2 regions of the Methylobacterium sp. 001424705 genome follow, and region 2 is predicted to be linked to the other one. Evidence: predicted binding sites of a transcription regulator. Region 2 holds the regulator's gene; the other holds the start of a gene.
What was found. The regulator PhoB, encoded in region 2, activates phosphate uptake and scavenging genes when phosphate is short. The targets are predictions, from matches to a motif close to TGTCATNNANCTGTCAT.

Region 1 (3,861 bases), on a different contig from region 2:
CCGATCACGCCGACGAAGCGGCCGCGGGGGATGGCGAGGGAGACGCGCTCCACGGCGCGGCGGTCGCCGTAACGGCGCGTCAGATCTTCGAGGATCAGCATGCGGGTATCCGGCGCTTCACGATGAACGCCGGTAAACCCGCGGGGCACGACAGGATCATGACAGTTGTTCGGCTAATCGAGAGCCGGAAGTCTCAGGCCTCTGCTTCGTAGCGCTCCAGGAACGCGTCGATCGACAGGGCGCGGAAGTCCGGCAGGGCGCGGCGCAGGCGGGCGTGGTCCCAATCCCACCAGGCCAGGGCCAGCAGGCGCTCGGCGATCGCCTCGGGGAAGCGGCGGCGCACGACCCGGCCCGGATTGCCGACCACGACGGTGTAGGGCGCGACATCCCGCGTCACGATCGTGCCGGCGCCCACCACCGCCCCGGTGCCGATGGTGCGCCCGGCCAGGATGACGGCGCCGTGGCCGATCCAGACGTCGTGGCCGATGCGGACGGGCCGGGCCCGGCGCCGGGCGAAGAAGGCGGGCTCGTCCCGCTCCTCCCCCGGCCAGTAGGCGCCGGCCCGGTAGGTGAAGTGGGATTGCGAGGCCCGCTCCATCGGGTGGTTGCCGGGGTTGATCCGCACGTGGGAGGCGATGGAGCAGAACTTGCCGATGGTGGTGTGGTTCGCCTGCCCGTCCTCGACGATGTACGTGTAATCGTCGAGATGCGTCTCGCTGAGGCGCGTGCGCGCGCCGACCTCGGTGTAGCGCCCGAGGCGGCACGCCGAGAGCTCGGCGGTCGGGTGGACGGCCGGTTCGAGGCCGAGGCGATCGGAGACCATCGGGCGATCCTGTCAGGCGGGGAAGGGGAGGCGGCGCAGGAGGCGGAACGGGCCCGCGCCGTCCTGGACGACCACGCTCACCGCATCGACCGTCAGGTCGGGCAGGCCCGCGGCGGCGGCGGCCAGCAGGGGCAGGGCGGTCGCCCCGTCCTCCGGCCCGAGGGGGCCGGTGAGCGTCATGTGGAAGCGGAAGGCCTCGAAGACGTGCGGATAGCCCCAGCGCTCCAGCAGCGCCCGGCCGCGGGGATCGAGGCGCTCGGGGCGGCGGCGGGCCCGCTCGGCGGGCGTGAGGGGCGCGCGCAGGGGATCGAGGGCCGCGACGCACTCGGCGGCGAGGAGGCCGAGGGCGGCCGGGGGGGCAACCGGCACCAGGGCGGCGAAGGCCCCGAGGGCGGCGACCCGCAGGGGGCCGACGGGCAGGGGGCTCCGGTGCGCGGCCAGGGCCTCGGCCGCCGCGAGGAGATCGGTCTCGGTGGCGCCGGGGGCGAGGCGCATCGGCGCCTTCAGGGTGGCGTGGAAGCCGTAGGTGCGCGGCTCGGCGGTGTGGGCGGCCAGGATCGCCCGGAGCGCCTCCGGGCCGGGCGCCGGGCCGGGACCGAGGATCGCCTCGCCGAAGGCGTCCAGGGCCGAGCCGGGGGCGGGCGTGAAGTAGAGGGCGTATCGGGCGGGTCGGTCCAACGGGGTCGTGTCCTGGCGGCACGCGAGGGGCGGGGTGGGCCGCACGGGATGCGCCCGCGCGCGAGGTGCCGAAGCGCGCATACCACGGGCGCCCGACGCCGATATGACAGGCTGGGCGCCGTCCGAGGCGCGATGAGGCGATGGCCGTGTCCGCGCGCAGGCACAGACAGATCCGGACCCTGACCCCGCCCTCCCTTGCCGTGGCGGTCGCCCTGCTGGTGGCCGGCGGGGCCGGCGCGCAGGCCGCGGGGGAGGCGCCCGCACGCCGCTTCACGGCCGCCTACGGCCTGAGCTTCCTGAACCTGCCGGCGGGCGAGGCGAGCCTCGCGGTCGAGCGGGCGGACGCCCGCTACGCCCTCGAGCTCGAGGCGGGCCTGCGCGGCCTCGCCGGCTTCTTCTTCGACGGGGCCGGCAAGGCCACCGTCGCGGGGTCGACGAATCGCGCCGGCGCGGTCACCGCCACCTTCCGGATCGACAGCCGCTACGGCGGCAAGCCGATCGCGGTGGAACTCGACCTCGCCGGCGGGCGCGTGCGCAGCGCCAGCGTCGCGCCGCCCCCGACCCCGCGCGACGACCGGGTCCCGGTGGCGCCGGAGGACAGGGTCGGCGTGGTCGACCCCCTGACCATGCTGACGATTCCCCTCGGGACCGCTCCCCTGGACCCCGGCTTGTGCGACCGGCGCATCCCGGTCTTCGACGGGGCGAGCCGGGCCGACCTCGTGCTGTCGCGGGGCAGCCTCGCCACGGTGACGGAGGGCGCCTATCGCGGCCCCGCCCTCGACTGCCGGGTCCGCTGGGTGCCGATCTCCGGGCACCGCTCCGGCGGGAGCAACGTCCGCCGCATGGCCGCCAACGACGACATGCGGGTGCGCTTCGCCCCGATCCTCGACGGGGCGCTGCTGCTGCCGCTGTCGATCACGGTCGCCACCGGCTGGGGCTCGGTGCGCATCGAGGCGACCCGCTGGGGCGGGGCGCCGCCGGCCGGCCCGGACGCCCCGGCGGCGAGGCCCGGGGTGACCGTGCGGCTGCCCAACGCCCGCTAGCTGGGGCGTGGCTGGGACCGGCCCCGGCGACGACCTCGTGCCGCCCCGCACGCCGGCGGTGGAACGCCCGTTCCCCCGCCGCGTTCGCCCCGCGACGCAGCACAGGAGACGCCAGCATGGCCAATGCGATGATCCACGACATCTTCAGCGGCACCCCGAACCTCACCACCACCGAGCGCGCCGTCTCGGTGGTGCTCGGCCTCGGCATCGCCGCCGCCGCCGCGCAGCCGCGCCCGAACAAGTGGCTCAGCCTCGCGGCCCTCGTGGTCGGCGCCGGCCTCGCCATCCGCGGCGCCACCGGCCACTGCGCCGTCAAGGCCGCCACCGAGGCCTGACAGGCCCCGCGCCCGGTGCCCACGGCATCGGGCGGATCGCGACCGGACACGAAAAAGGGGCGCCTCGGTGAGGCGCCCCATCTCGTTTCGGGCTTCGGACGTCGCTGGCCTTACAGCGTGGTGGTCGAGCGGCGGCCCTGGATGAAGCCGTAGATCGCCAGCACGACGATGGCGCCGACGACGGCGCCGATCAGGCCCGCGCCCTGGTTCGGACCGTACCAGCCCAGCGCCTGGCCGAGGAAGGTGGCGACGAAGGCGCCGACGATGCCGAGGATCGTGGTCAGGATGAAGCCGCCGGGCTCGTTGCTGCCCGGCATGATGAACTTGGCGATGACACCGGCCAGAAAGCCGATGATGATGGTCCAGATGATACCCATGAGCTGATCCTCGAACTTGGCCGAACCCTCTGGGTCGGACGTCACTGGCGGCAGGGGCCGGCTTTCGAGCCTTGGCCTTGGCGCATGGGGTGAGAACGCCGCACCCGCGGGATGAGTTGCGCCGCACGACGGGACTTTGTCACGTGGACGGAAACGCCGATCCGGCGCGGCCGGTTCGCCGCGCGCGCCGGGCGCGGGGGGCCTTTACGTTCGGGTCCCCGACGCGGCACAACGCTTGCCCCGAGCCGGGATGCCAAGGGGGCATTCCAGGGGTGCCCCGCGGCATCCCGCGGCCGACACGCGAGAGGCACGTATCCCCGCCATGACGATCCAGCGCTTCGAATCCGGTCCCCGCATGAGCCAGGCCGTCACCTACGGCGACATGGTCTTCCTCGCGGGCCAGGTGGCCGGCACGGTGGTGGGCGCCGGCGTCACCGCGCAGACCCAGGAGATCCTGGGCGAGATCGACCGCCTGCTGGCGGCCGCCGGCACCGACAAGAGCCGCATCCTCACCGCCACCATCTACCTGGCCGACATCGCCACCTTCGCGGAGATGAACGCCGCCTGGGACGCCTGGGTGGCGAAGGACAACCCGCCGGCCCGCG
Region 2 (3,861 bases):
GCGCCCCGCCCTCCATCGTCATCCGGAGCATCACCTGGCGCGGCGCCAGCGCCGGCATCGTCACCGGCATCATCCTGGCCCTGGCCCGCATCGCCGGCGAGACCGCGCCGCTGCTCTTCACCGCGCTCAACAACAACAGCTGGTTCGCCCCCAACCTGATGGGCGGCGTGCCGAACCTGCCCGTGATGATCTACCAGTTCGCCCTCTCGCCCTATCCGAACTGGCAGCAGCTCGCCTGGGCCGGCGCCCTCCTCATCACCGTCACGATCCTCGCCCTGTCGATCGTGGCCCGCTTCGTCATCAAGACCGAGCGGTCGCGCTGACCACCCGCGCGCCGCCTGTCCCCGCCGCTTCGCCCGATAGGATCTTGAACCGATGAACGCCGCCCCCGGGATCACGTCCGCGCAGCTCACCGGACGCCACAAGGCCGACGAGTCCTCACCGGTCCGCATCGCCGTCAAGGACCTGAATTTCTACTACGGCAGCTTCCACGGCCTGAAGTCGGTCAACCTCAACTTCCACGACCGCCAGGTCACGGCGCTGATCGGCCCGTCGGGCTGCGGGAAGTCCACCCTGCTGCGCACCTTCAACCGGATCTACAGCCTGTATCCGGACCAGCGCGCGGAAGGGGAGATCCTCCTCGACGGCCAGAACGTCCTGGATTCCGGGGTCGACCTGAACGAGCTGCGCTCGCGCATCGGCATGGTATTCCAGAAGCCGACCCCGTTCCCGATGTCGATCTACGACAACGTCGCCTTCGGCCTGCGCCTCTACGAGAAGCTGCCCAAGGCCGACCTCGACATGCGCGTCGAGGAATCCCTGCGCAAGGCCGCCCTCTGGGACGAGGTGAAGGACAAGCTCAGGCAATCCGGCATGGGCCTCTCGGGCGGCCAGCAGCAGCGCCTCTGCATCGCCCGCACGGTGGCCCAGCGCCCCGAGGTGATCCTGTTCGACGAGCCGACCTCGGCCCTCGACCCGATCTCGACGGGCCGCATCGAGGAGCTGATCGAGCAGCTGCGTTCGGAATTCACCATCGTCATCGTCACGCACAACATGCAGCAGGCGGCGCGCATCTCGCAGTTCACCGCCTTCATGTATCTCGGCGAACTGGTGGAGTTCGGGCCCACCACGCGCATCTTCATGAATCCGGAAAAGCGCCAGACGCAGGACTACATCACCGGCCGCTTCGGCTGATCCTCCGCCGGCCGGTCTCGGCCCGCGTCCCCCATCACCGCCAGGGCGGGCCCCGACAGGCGGGCCCGATCGAGGAGCGAACCCCATGCCCGACCACATCGTCAAATCCTACGATACGGACCTCGAGGACCTGCGCCGCTCGATCTCCGAGATGGGCGGCATCGCCGAGAAGATGATGACCGAGGCCGGCGAGGCCCTGGTGCGCCGGGACGCGCCCCTGGCCCAGGCGGTGATCGCCGCCGACGCCCGCCTCGACACCCTCCAGCGCGAGATCGAGGAGCGGGCGATCCTGCTCATCGCCCGGCGCCAGCCCCTGGCCATCGACCTGCGCGAGACCGTGACGGCGATCCGCGTGTCGAACGATCTCGAACGCATCGGCGACCTCGCCAAGAACGTCGCCAAGCGCGTCGTGGCGATCGCCGACCAGATCCAGCCGCAGAAGATCGTCATCGGCGTCCAGCACATGAGCGACCTGGTGCAGGAGCAGCTCAAGGACGTCCTCGACGCCTATGCCAGCCGCGACACCAAGGCGGCCCTCGACGTCTGGGAGCGCGACGACGCCATCGATGCCCTCTACAATTCCCTGTTCCGCGAGCTCCTGACCTACATGATGGAGGACCCGCGCAACATCTCGTTCTGCACGCATCTCCTGTTCGTGGCCAAGAACATCGAGCGCATCGGCGACCACACCACCAACATCGCCGAGACGATCCACTACCTCGTCACCGGCGAGAACCTCCTGGCCGAGCGCGAGCGCCCGAAGAACGACGCGTCCAACTACGCCACCGTGGACATGCCCGGCGCGGCCTGACCCCCGTGCCGGTCTGATCGAAAGCGCACGATGAGTACGCGTATCCTGATCGTCGAGGACGAGGAGGCCCTGACCCTCCTCCTCCGCTACAACCTCGAGGCCGAGGGGTTCATCGTCGACTCGGCCGCCCGCGGCGACGAGGCGGACCTGCGCCTGCAGGAGCAGGTGCCCGACCTCGTCCTGCTCGACTGGATGCTGCCGGCCCTGTCGGGGATCGAGCTCTGCCGCCGCATCCGCGCCCGGCGCGAGACCGAGCGGCTGCCGGTCATCATGCTCACGGCGCGGGGCGAGGAGGGCGACCGCATCCGGGGCCTCGGAACGGGCGCCGACGACTACATCGTGAAGCCGTTCTCGGTGCCGGAGCTCCTCGCCCGGGTCCGCGCCCTGCTGCGCCGGGCCAAGCCGGCCCACGTCGCCAACCTGCTGGTGGCCGGCGACATCGAGCTCGACCGGGTCAGCCACCGCATCCGCCGGGAAGGCCGCGAGATCCATCTCGGGCCGACCGAGTTCAAGCTCCTCGAATTCCTGATGCAGAGCCCCGGCCGGGTGTTCTCGCGCGAGCAGCTCCTCGACGGCGTCTGGGGCCACGACGTCTACATCGACGAGCGCACGGTCGACGTCCATGTCGGGCGCCTGCGCAAGGCCCTGAACCGCCCGCGCCAGAGCGACCCGATCCGCACGGTCCGCGGCTCGGGCTACTCCTTCGACGAGATGTTCGAGGCCGAGGCCGAGTAGCCGATCCCGAGGCGCGCCGGCCCAGCCGTCAGGCGGATAGCCGGGCCCGCCGCCTAGGCGAAGATCATCGCATCGGTGGGCAGGTGGACGGTGAAGGCCTTGCCCTCGTCGACCCAGCCCGGACCGGCGGCGCCGTGGTTGATGCCGTTGGCTTCCTCGGCACTGCCGGCGAAGTGATGCTGGCCGGTCTGGGTGTTGTAGAAGCGCTCCAGGGTCAGGCCGCCGGGGGCGCCCGCATCCGCGTAGGCCTCGAAGGCCACGCCCTCGTACGTGTAGGTCGGCGCCGTCTTGAGGACCTGGTCCCGCTCGGCGACGCTCGTCGTGAAGAAGTGGGCGTTCGAGGCCGTGTCGAAGAACCGGAACACGTCCACCGTGTCGGCGCCCTGGGCCGGGGCCGCCCACGGGGTGCCCTCGTAGGTGAACCACGGCAGCGTCTTTTCGATCTGCGCCTTCTCGGCCGTGCTCGTGGTGTAGAAGTGATCCCCCGTATGGGTGTCGTAGAACCGATAGACCGCCGTGACGGCGGTGCCGGCGACCGGGCTCGTCTGTGCCGCCGCGGCCACCACCGGGGCGGGCGGCGCACCGTACAGGGCCTGGATCCCGGCGATGTCGCCGGCCGCCAGGGTCGTGATGCCCCTGTCGAGGATGGCGTTCATCACCTCGGGCTTGGCGTCGTAATGGTCGAGGCCGAGCGCGTGGCCGATCTCGTGCAGCGCCACCAGGGAGAAATCCACGTTCTGGGTGCCGACGATGCGGGCGCCGGAGGCGTGCCAGCCCTCGCCGCTGTCGAAGGTCACCTCCGCGGACTGCATGCGCTGGCCGCTGTAGGAATAGGTGGCGTAGCCCAGGGTCTTGCCGAGCCCGTCGATCCCCCCGAGGGTGAAGTCGATCTGGGCGTTGGCCGTCGCGGCCACCTGCTGGAAGGCGATGTCGGCGGCGGCGGCCCAGGTGGCGAAGGCGGCCTGGAGGAGGCTCACGAAGCCGGTGGGGATCGTGCCGTCGACGGCCCAGGTGACGGTGCCGCCGCCCGTGCCTGCCGCGCCCGTTCCCCAGCGCGGACCTTCCAGCGCATAATCCCCCATCGGCCGCCCTCCCGTGCGTTCGGGCCAGGGTCGGCGGCA

Region 1: a site for PhoB is predicted at 1,594-1,610, ahead of AC6EUL_RS20250 (DUF1045 domain-containing protein). Genes of this name have one in related genera too.

What each region holds. Positions count from the first base shown of each region.
Region 1 is NZ_JCBANU010000032.1:41,098-44,958, forward strand. Features, by position in the region: gene phnC (phosphonate ABC transporter ATP-binding protein) at 1-101, opposite strand, end outside; gene AC6EUL_RS20245 (DapH/DapD/GlmU-related protein) at 194-823, opposite strand; gene AC6EUL_RS20250 (DUF1045 domain-containing protein) at 836-1,501, opposite strand; gene AC6EUL_RS20255 (DUF3108 domain-containing protein) at 1,642-2,544, shown strand; gene AC6EUL_RS20260 (YgaP family membrane protein) at 2,661-2,879, shown strand; gene AC6EUL_RS20265 (GlsB/YeaQ/YmgE family stress response membrane protein) at 2,990-3,256, opposite strand; gene AC6EUL_RS20270 (RidA family protein) at 3,579-3,861, shown strand, end outside.
Region 2 is NZ_JCBANU010000024.1:51,027-54,887, reverse strand. Features, by position in the region: gene pstA (phosphate ABC transporter permease PstA) at 1-323, shown strand, start outside; gene pstB (phosphate ABC transporter ATP-binding protein PstB) at 376-1,194, shown strand; gene phoU (phosphate signaling complex protein PhoU) at 1,280-2,005, shown strand; gene phoB (phosphate regulon transcriptional regulator PhoB) at 2,036-2,740, shown strand; gene AC6EUL_RS17610 (matrixin family metalloprotease) at 2,794-3,822, opposite strand.